2 regions of the Micromonospora sp. NPDC048830 genome follow, and region 2 is predicted to be linked to the other one. Evidence: riboswitches for the same ligand, from Rfam matches in the RefSeq annotation. Region 2 holds a riboswitch; the other holds the start of a gene.
The links. Region 2 has a riboswitch for S-adenosylmethionine ahead of thrC (threonine synthase). Riboswitches for the same ligand answer to the same signal wherever they lie in the genome.
Positions count from the first base shown of each region.

Region 1 (3,504 bases), on a different contig from region 2:
ATGCCACGCTGGTACTGCTGCACCATGCGCACGCTCAGCGACAGCAGGAGCAGCGCGAGCACGACGACGATGACCAGGCCGACGACGGCGCCCACTGCCATGTCCCCCTCGATCCCGGAGGCCCCCACCTCCCGGCGCCGCGCATACCCGCGATGCCGCCCGGCATTCGTCCCGGTCGGCGCCGGCCGGAGGCCGTCGGGCCCCACGCGGAGCACCGGCCACGAACCCAGCGACCCACCCCTGGCGTTCCGCCGGCTGTGGCAATATTCTCCACCTCAGCCTTTCCCTCTGTAGCTCCTTTTCACCCCCGGTCGTCCATCGGCCACGAAGGAGATGCCATGCACCTCGACCATTCCGAACTGGACCGCCGCACGGTGCTGCGGGCCGGGCTCGGCGCGGCCGCGGTCGCCGTCGTCGGATCGGAACTCGCGTTCCCCACCGCCGCGCGGGCCGCTTCTGATTCGGACCTCGACTGGATCATCAGCTGCGACCAGTGGGGCGCCCGCCCGCCGAAGGACCCGCTGTCGGTCAGCGCCATCCCCACCAACAAGATCATCGTGCACCACATGGCGTTCCCGAACGTCACCGACTACTCCCGCGAGCAGGCGATCAAGCTGGCCCGGGACTGCCAGAACCTGCACATGGACGGCAACGGCTGGTCGGACACCGGCCAGCACTTCACGGTCAGCCGCGGCGGGTACGTGACGGAGGGCCGCCGCGGCAGCCTGGAACGGCTGACCGCCGGCGACCGGCAGATGATCTCGGCGCACTGCCCCGGCGAGAACGGCCGGGCCATCGGTATCGAGAACGAGGGCACGTACGTCACCGAGACGCCCCCGCAGGCGCTGCTGGACTCGCTGGTGCGGCTCTGCACGACGATCTGCCGCCAGTACGGGCTGCACGCCCACGACATCTTCGGCCACTGGGACTTCCGCAACACCCTCTGCCCCGGCGCGGCGTTCTACGCGCAGTTCCCGACGCTGCGCCGGCGCGTGTTCCGCGAGCTGGGCACCGACCTCGCGGACGTGCCGGCGCGCCGCTGGCCGGACCTGTGGCGTTTCGTCAGCTCCCCCTCCGTGCGGGTGGTGCAGTACCTGCTCACCCACCGCGGCTACCCCCTGTCGGTCAGCAGCGCCTTCGACGCGGCGACCGTGGCGGCGGTGCAGGACTGGCAGGCCCGCAACGGCATCCCGGTCGACGTCGACGCCACCCTGACCACGCCGACGTGGGAAACGCTGGCGCCGGAGCTGGAGAAGGACGCCACCGGCGCCCCGGTCAGCGCCGCCCAGTTCATGCTGAACATGAAGGGCTGGGCCGACGTCGCCGTGAGCGGCCAGTTCGACTACGCCACCAAGAAGGCCGTCCAGGACCTGCAGCGGCTGCACGGCCTGGAGCCGAACGGCAAGGTCGACACGAACACCTGGTGCGCGCTCGTCGGCGGCGTCGTCCGCCCGTCGTTCCAGGCGGACTGACGCCGCGGGCGGCGGCGTGGGGGGTCACCCGCGCCGCCGCCCGCGCCGCCGCCCGCTCCGGCGGGCGACGGGCCGGGCAGGACCGGGCCCCCGGGCGGCGTCGGGCGGTCGCGCGCCGCGGGCACGCCGCCACCTGCGGGTACGCGGGGCGGTGCGGGCGATCAGCGTCCACGCGCCCCCAGCTCCAGCGGCTCGGTTACCGCGACCGTCGGCGCGGCGCTGAAGGCGCGGACGACCAGGCGCGGCGGGACCTGCTCGCGGCGGGGCGGCAGGCCGGGCTCGGCGATCCGCTGTAGCAGCAGCTCGGCGGCGCGCCGACCGCGCTCGGCGAAGCCGACGGCGAGAACGGCGCTACCGGCGGTGGACGCCGACCACCCGTCCGGTCACAGCGCGTGAGCGTGGTCATATCGGCTGGACGGGCGGCCCGGGTGCCCTGTTACTGTCGGTGCAGGTCATGAGCGCCAGCGCCAAGCCCCGGCTCGCTGGCCGGCAACCCTCCTCCGCGGTGGGGTGCCCCGGGTGAAGACCAGGCACCGGAGTGTCACCGGTGCAAGCGTGGCCTGGTCCCCAGGTCATCACCGACCCTGGAGAGCCATGTCTGCCTACCACCTCTGCCCGCCGGCCGGAGCCCCGCTCCCCCGCGTCGCGATGGTCAGGCGCCGGCACGTGGACCTGATGCGAATGTGCAGCGCCGGCTGTCGCCGCACCTCGCGCTGAGCGCCCCCTTCCGGCAACCCCTCCCGGTACGCCCACCCGGCGCCGTCCTCGGCGGCCGGCGGCGTGCCGTTTTCCCGATCCAGGAGACACCTGTGCGATTCCTTCCTGCCCTGACCAAGGTCGCCGCCCTCGGCGCCGCCGCCGTCCTCGCCGCCGGGGCGCTGACCGCCTGCGGCGACGACGCCCCGAACGCGGCGGACAACCCGTACGGCCTACTCCAGGCCGGCGTGCTGCGCACCGGCACGCTCACCGACGCCCCGCCGAACGTCTACCTGAAGGACGGCACGTTCACCGGCTTCGACAACGACCTGCTCACCGCGGTCGCGGCGAAGATCGGCCTGAGGGTGGAGTTCGTCGGCACCGACTTCTCCGCACTGCTGTCGCAGGTCAACAACCACAAGTTCGACGTCGGCAGCTCGTCGATCACCATCACCGAGGCGCGGAAGAAGACCGTCGACTTCGGCAACGGCTACGACTTCGGCTACTTCGGCCTCGACGTCCCGGCCGGCTCCTCGATCACCGGCTTCGACCAGCTCGCGGGCAAGCGGGTCGTGGTCGTGCAGGGCACCGTGCAGGACGACTACGCCACCGGGCAGAACCTGAACCCGGTGCGGGTGCCCGACTACAACGGCGCGCTCAACCAGCTCAAAGCCGGCACCGCCGACGCGTGGATCGCCCCGGCCGAGATCGGCGAGAAGACCGCCGCCGACAGCGGGGGCAAGATCAAGGTGGCGGCGAAGCAGCTCAGCCCCGCCCCGACCGCGTACGCGGTGGCCAAGGGCAACGACAAGCTGCGCGAGGTGCTCAACAAGGGCCTCGACGAGGTCATCGCCGACGGCACCTGGAGCCGGCTGCAGGCCCAGTACTACCCGGGCCGCCCGATCCCGGCCGACTTCAAGCCGGGCAGCGGCACCGTGCCGGTCCCGTCGGCGGCGACCGAGCCGTCCGGGACGGCCGCGCCGTCGGCGTCCGCCTCGGCGGCTTCCTGACGGTACGTGACGAGCGAGCGGGACGGACGGGACGATGGATCCACTGAGCACCCTGTGGGAGACGTTCTTCGACTGGGACTCGATGCGCGTGGCGCTGCCCGAGATGCTGACGGTCGGGCTGCCCAACACGCTGATCCTGGCGATCTCGGCCGCCCTGCTCGGCTCGCTGCTGGGCATGCTGCTGGCCGTGGCCGGCATCTCCCGTACCCGGTGGCTGCGCTGGCCGGCCCGGGTCTACACCGACGTCTTCCGGGGGCTGCCCGCCGCGGCGACGATCCTGCTCATCGGCGTCGGGCTGGCGCCGCTGGGCATGCAGGTGTGGGGTC
Region 1 covers NZ_JBICUP010000010.1:2,941-6,444, forward strand. Annotated here, with positions in the region: gene ACGFIZ_RS11620 (SPFH domain-containing protein) at 1-101, opposite strand, end outside; gene ACGFIZ_RS11625 (peptidoglycan-binding protein) at 339-1,472, shown strand; SAM riboswitch class IV at 1,923-2,034, shown strand; gene ACGFIZ_RS11630 (ABC transporter substrate-binding protein) at 2,282-3,178, shown strand; gene ACGFIZ_RS11635 (amino acid ABC transporter permease) at 3,213-3,504, shown strand, end outside.
Region 1: linked by a shared signal. The riboswitch ahead of ACGFIZ_RS11630 (ABC transporter substrate-binding protein) and the one ahead of thrC (threonine synthase) in region 2 are both predicted to bind S-adenosylmethionine.

Region 2 (3,504 bases):
CGGACGGCCTCCAGCGCGTACAGGCCGGCGGCCGGGTCGCCGATGTTCAGCGACTTGGCGATGCCGGTGGGCTTGACGGGGGTGATGGTGTCGCTGCCGGCGTGCAGGGCGGTGGCGATCGGGTTGCAGCCGGCGGACTGGGCGCCGAACACCTTCCAGCCGCCGGCCGGCGCCTCGACCAGACCGATCTCGACCAGCTCGCTGAACGCCTTGTCGACCTTCGTGAGCAGTTCCCCGCTGGCCATCGGGATGACCACCTGGGCCGGGATGCGCCAGCCGAGCTGCTCGGCCACCTCGTACCCGAGGGTCTTGGAGCCCTCGGCGTAGTACGGCCGGACGTTGACGTTGACGAACGCCGTGTCCTCGAACTCGTCGGTCTCCACCAGCTCGCCGCAGAGCCGGTTCACGTCGTCGTACGAACCGTCGATGGCGACCAGCTCGCCGCCGTAGACGGCGGTGGTGATCACCTTGCCCTGCTCCAGGTCGCTCGGAATGAACACGACGGACGGGACCCCGGCGCGGGCGGCGTGCGCTGCGACGGAGTTGGCCAGGTTGCCCGTGGACGCGCAGGCGAACCGGGTGAAGCCGAGCGCCCGGGCCGCGGTCAACGCCACCGAGACGACCCGGTCCTTGAACGAGTGGGTGGGGTTGGCGCTGTCGTCCTTGACCCAGAGCGGGGCGGTGATCCCCAGCTCGGCGGCCAGGTGCGGGGCGGCGACCAGCGGGGTCAGCCCCGGGTCGAGGGTCACCCGGGCGGCCGGGTCCTGGCCGGCCGGGAGCAGGGCGGCGTACCGCCACAGGTTGCGGGGGCCGGCCTCGATCTGCTCGCGGGTGACGCGGGCCAGGGCGGCCGGGTCGTAGTCGACCTCCAGCGGGCCGAAACACTCGTAACAGGCGTGCTGCGCGGCGAGCGGGTAGCGGGCCTGACAGGCCCGGCAGACCAGGGCGCGGGCGGGGCTGGCGGTGGTGTCGATGCCGGACGCGGCGAGGGTCGACGTCATGTCGAGGGGTCCTCTCATCTTCCCCACACCGCACCCTGCGGCGGGGACGGAATTGGCACCTGCCCGCGCCGCTCGTCGTCGAGCGCGTGGGTGGTTGCCGGGGCGTCTTCGGGCCGTGTCCCTCAGCCCCTCTGGATGAGGTATGCAGTTGTGCCGCCGAGTCTACGACGGTCCTCCCGGGCCGCCACCCGTTCTTCCCACCCTGTGAGCTGCGCCGCAGTGTCCGCACAACTTCAGGGAAGTAGTGGCCTCGTCGCCGGCTGAGGCCACTACCTCCCGGAAGTTGTCGTCGCCCGGTGGATCAGCGGGCGGGGGAGGAGCCCGACCAGCACCAGCGCGCCGCAGACGGGTTGGATCAGCGCGGCCCACCAGCCCGGCCACTGGCCGACCGGCACCGCCTGCCCGGTGCCCCGCGCCCCGCCGAACAGGCCGAACAGCGACGACATCCCGTGCCCGTACGGTCAGCTCGTGATGTCCTTGCGGGTGAACCGCCAGTACGCTAGCGACCAGAAGACGGTGGCGTAGCCGATCGCCGAGATGCAGCCGCGCACCACGTCGTCCGTCTGCACCGGCGTCGACAGCAGCCCCAACCAGGCGGTGCTGTAGTGGGTCGGCAGGAAGGCGCGCAGCGCACCGAGCGCGGTGATCTGGTCCAGGATGCTGGAGAGGATCCAGAGCAGCACCGCCCCGCCGACCGCGCCGAGCGCCGCGTCCGTGACCACCGACAGCAGGAACGCCAGCCCGGCCACCGCCAGCAGGACGACCGCCAGGTAGCCGAGCACCGCCAGCAGCCGCAGCAGCCCCTCGCCCGGCTCCAACTGGGCCGCGACCTGGCTGCGCAGCGGCTCCCAGCCGTACCGGAGGGTGCCGGCGGCCAGGGCGGTGCCGGCGAGCAGCACGAGCGCCAGCCCCGCGTACGCGAGCGCCACCAGCAGCTTCACCGTCAGCAGCCGGGCCCGGGGCACCGGCACGGCGAGCAGGTACCGCAGGCTCCCCCAGCTCGCCTCGCTGGCCACCGTGTCCCCGAAGAACAGCGCCACCACCACGACCAGCAGGAACGACGCCGACACCAGCAGCGAGAACAGGGTGAAGTTCAGCCCGCCCGAGGTGGCCAGCTCGGACATGCTGGAGAACTCGCCCCGGCCGCCCCGGTCGTCGTCCCCGGAGTCGAACTGGAACGCGACCAGGATGATCAGCGGCAGCAGCACCATGAACCCCAACGCGAGCTGGGTACGTCGCCGGGACGCCTGCCGGCGGAACTCCGCCCCGAACGGCAGCGTGGCCGACGGGCGGTACCCGGCCGCCGCGCCCACCATGGAAGACGACTGCGCCATCACCGGTCCCCGCTTCCCCGAGAGTTCTCGCCCACCAGGGCGAGGAACGCGTCCTCCAGGCGGCGCCGCGGCACCACCCGGTCCACCCCGATCCCGGCCCGGACCAGCTCGGCCACCACCTCGCTGCGCGCGGTGCCGTTGGTGTCCACCACCAGGTGCCCGTCGGAGTCCGGCAGCACCCGGACCCCGTCGAGCCGGCCCAGCACGGTCCGCGCCGCGTCCGGGTCGGTCACGTCGAACAGCACGCTCGGCGACTCGCCGACGATCTCCTCCACCGGGCCGGACGCCACGATCCGCCCCTTGTTGACCACCACGGCGTGGGTGCAGGTCTGCTCCACCTCGGCGAGCAGGTGGCTGGAGACCAGCACCGCCCGGCCGTCGGTGGCGTAGCGCTGGAGCACCCGGCGCATCTCGGCGATCTGCGGCGGGTCCAGCCCGTCCGTCGGCTCGTCCAGCACCAGCAGCTCGGGCAGGCCGAGCATGGCCTGGGCGATGGCCAGCCGCTGCCGCATCCCGTGGCTGTACTTGCGCGTCCTGCGGTGCACCGAGTCGCCCAGCCCGGCGATCTCCAGCGCCTCGTCGAAGTGCGCGTCCGCCCACGGCCGGCCGGTGGCCCGCCAGTACGCCCTCAGGTTGTCCAGCCCGGACAGGTGCGGCAGGAAGCCGGGCCCCTCGACCAGCGCGCCGATCCGGGACAGCACCGGCGAGCCGGGCACCAGCCGCCGGCCGAAGACGTAGATCTCCCCCGCCGTCGGCTGGGTCAGCCCCATCAGCACCCGCAGCGTGGTGGTCTTGCCCGCCCCGTTCGGCCCGAGCAGGCCGACCACCTGGCCGGGGTGCACCTCGAAGTCGACGTTCGACACGGCGACGAAGCCGTCCGCGTACTCCTTGCGGAGCTGCCGGACGGCCAGCGGGGTGTCCGCGTACGCGGGATGCACCGAGCTGTCCTGCCGGCGGTGCCGGCGGCGGACGACCAGGAGGACCGCGGCGAGCCCGACCGCGATCGCGGCGAGCAGCCCGGCGAGCACCCAGCGCCAGACGGCGGCCGTGGTGGGAATCGGCTCGCCGGCCACCGTGGGCAGCACGACCGGGCCGTCGCCGGCCGCGACCGTGTAGACGGTCGGCTCGACCGGCGTGGCGTACGCCTGGTCGGAGCTGGCCACCACCAC
Region 2 covers NZ_JBICUP010000004.1:32,372-35,875, forward strand. Annotated here, with positions in the region: gene thrC (threonine synthase) at 1-1,001, opposite strand, end outside; SAM riboswitch class I at 1,013-1,143, opposite strand; gene ACGFIZ_RS05475 (hypothetical protein) at 1,271-1,447, opposite strand; gene ACGFIZ_RS05480 (ABC transporter permease) at 1,463-2,335, opposite strand; gene ACGFIZ_RS05485 (alpha/beta fold hydrolase) at 2,335-3,504, opposite strand, start outside.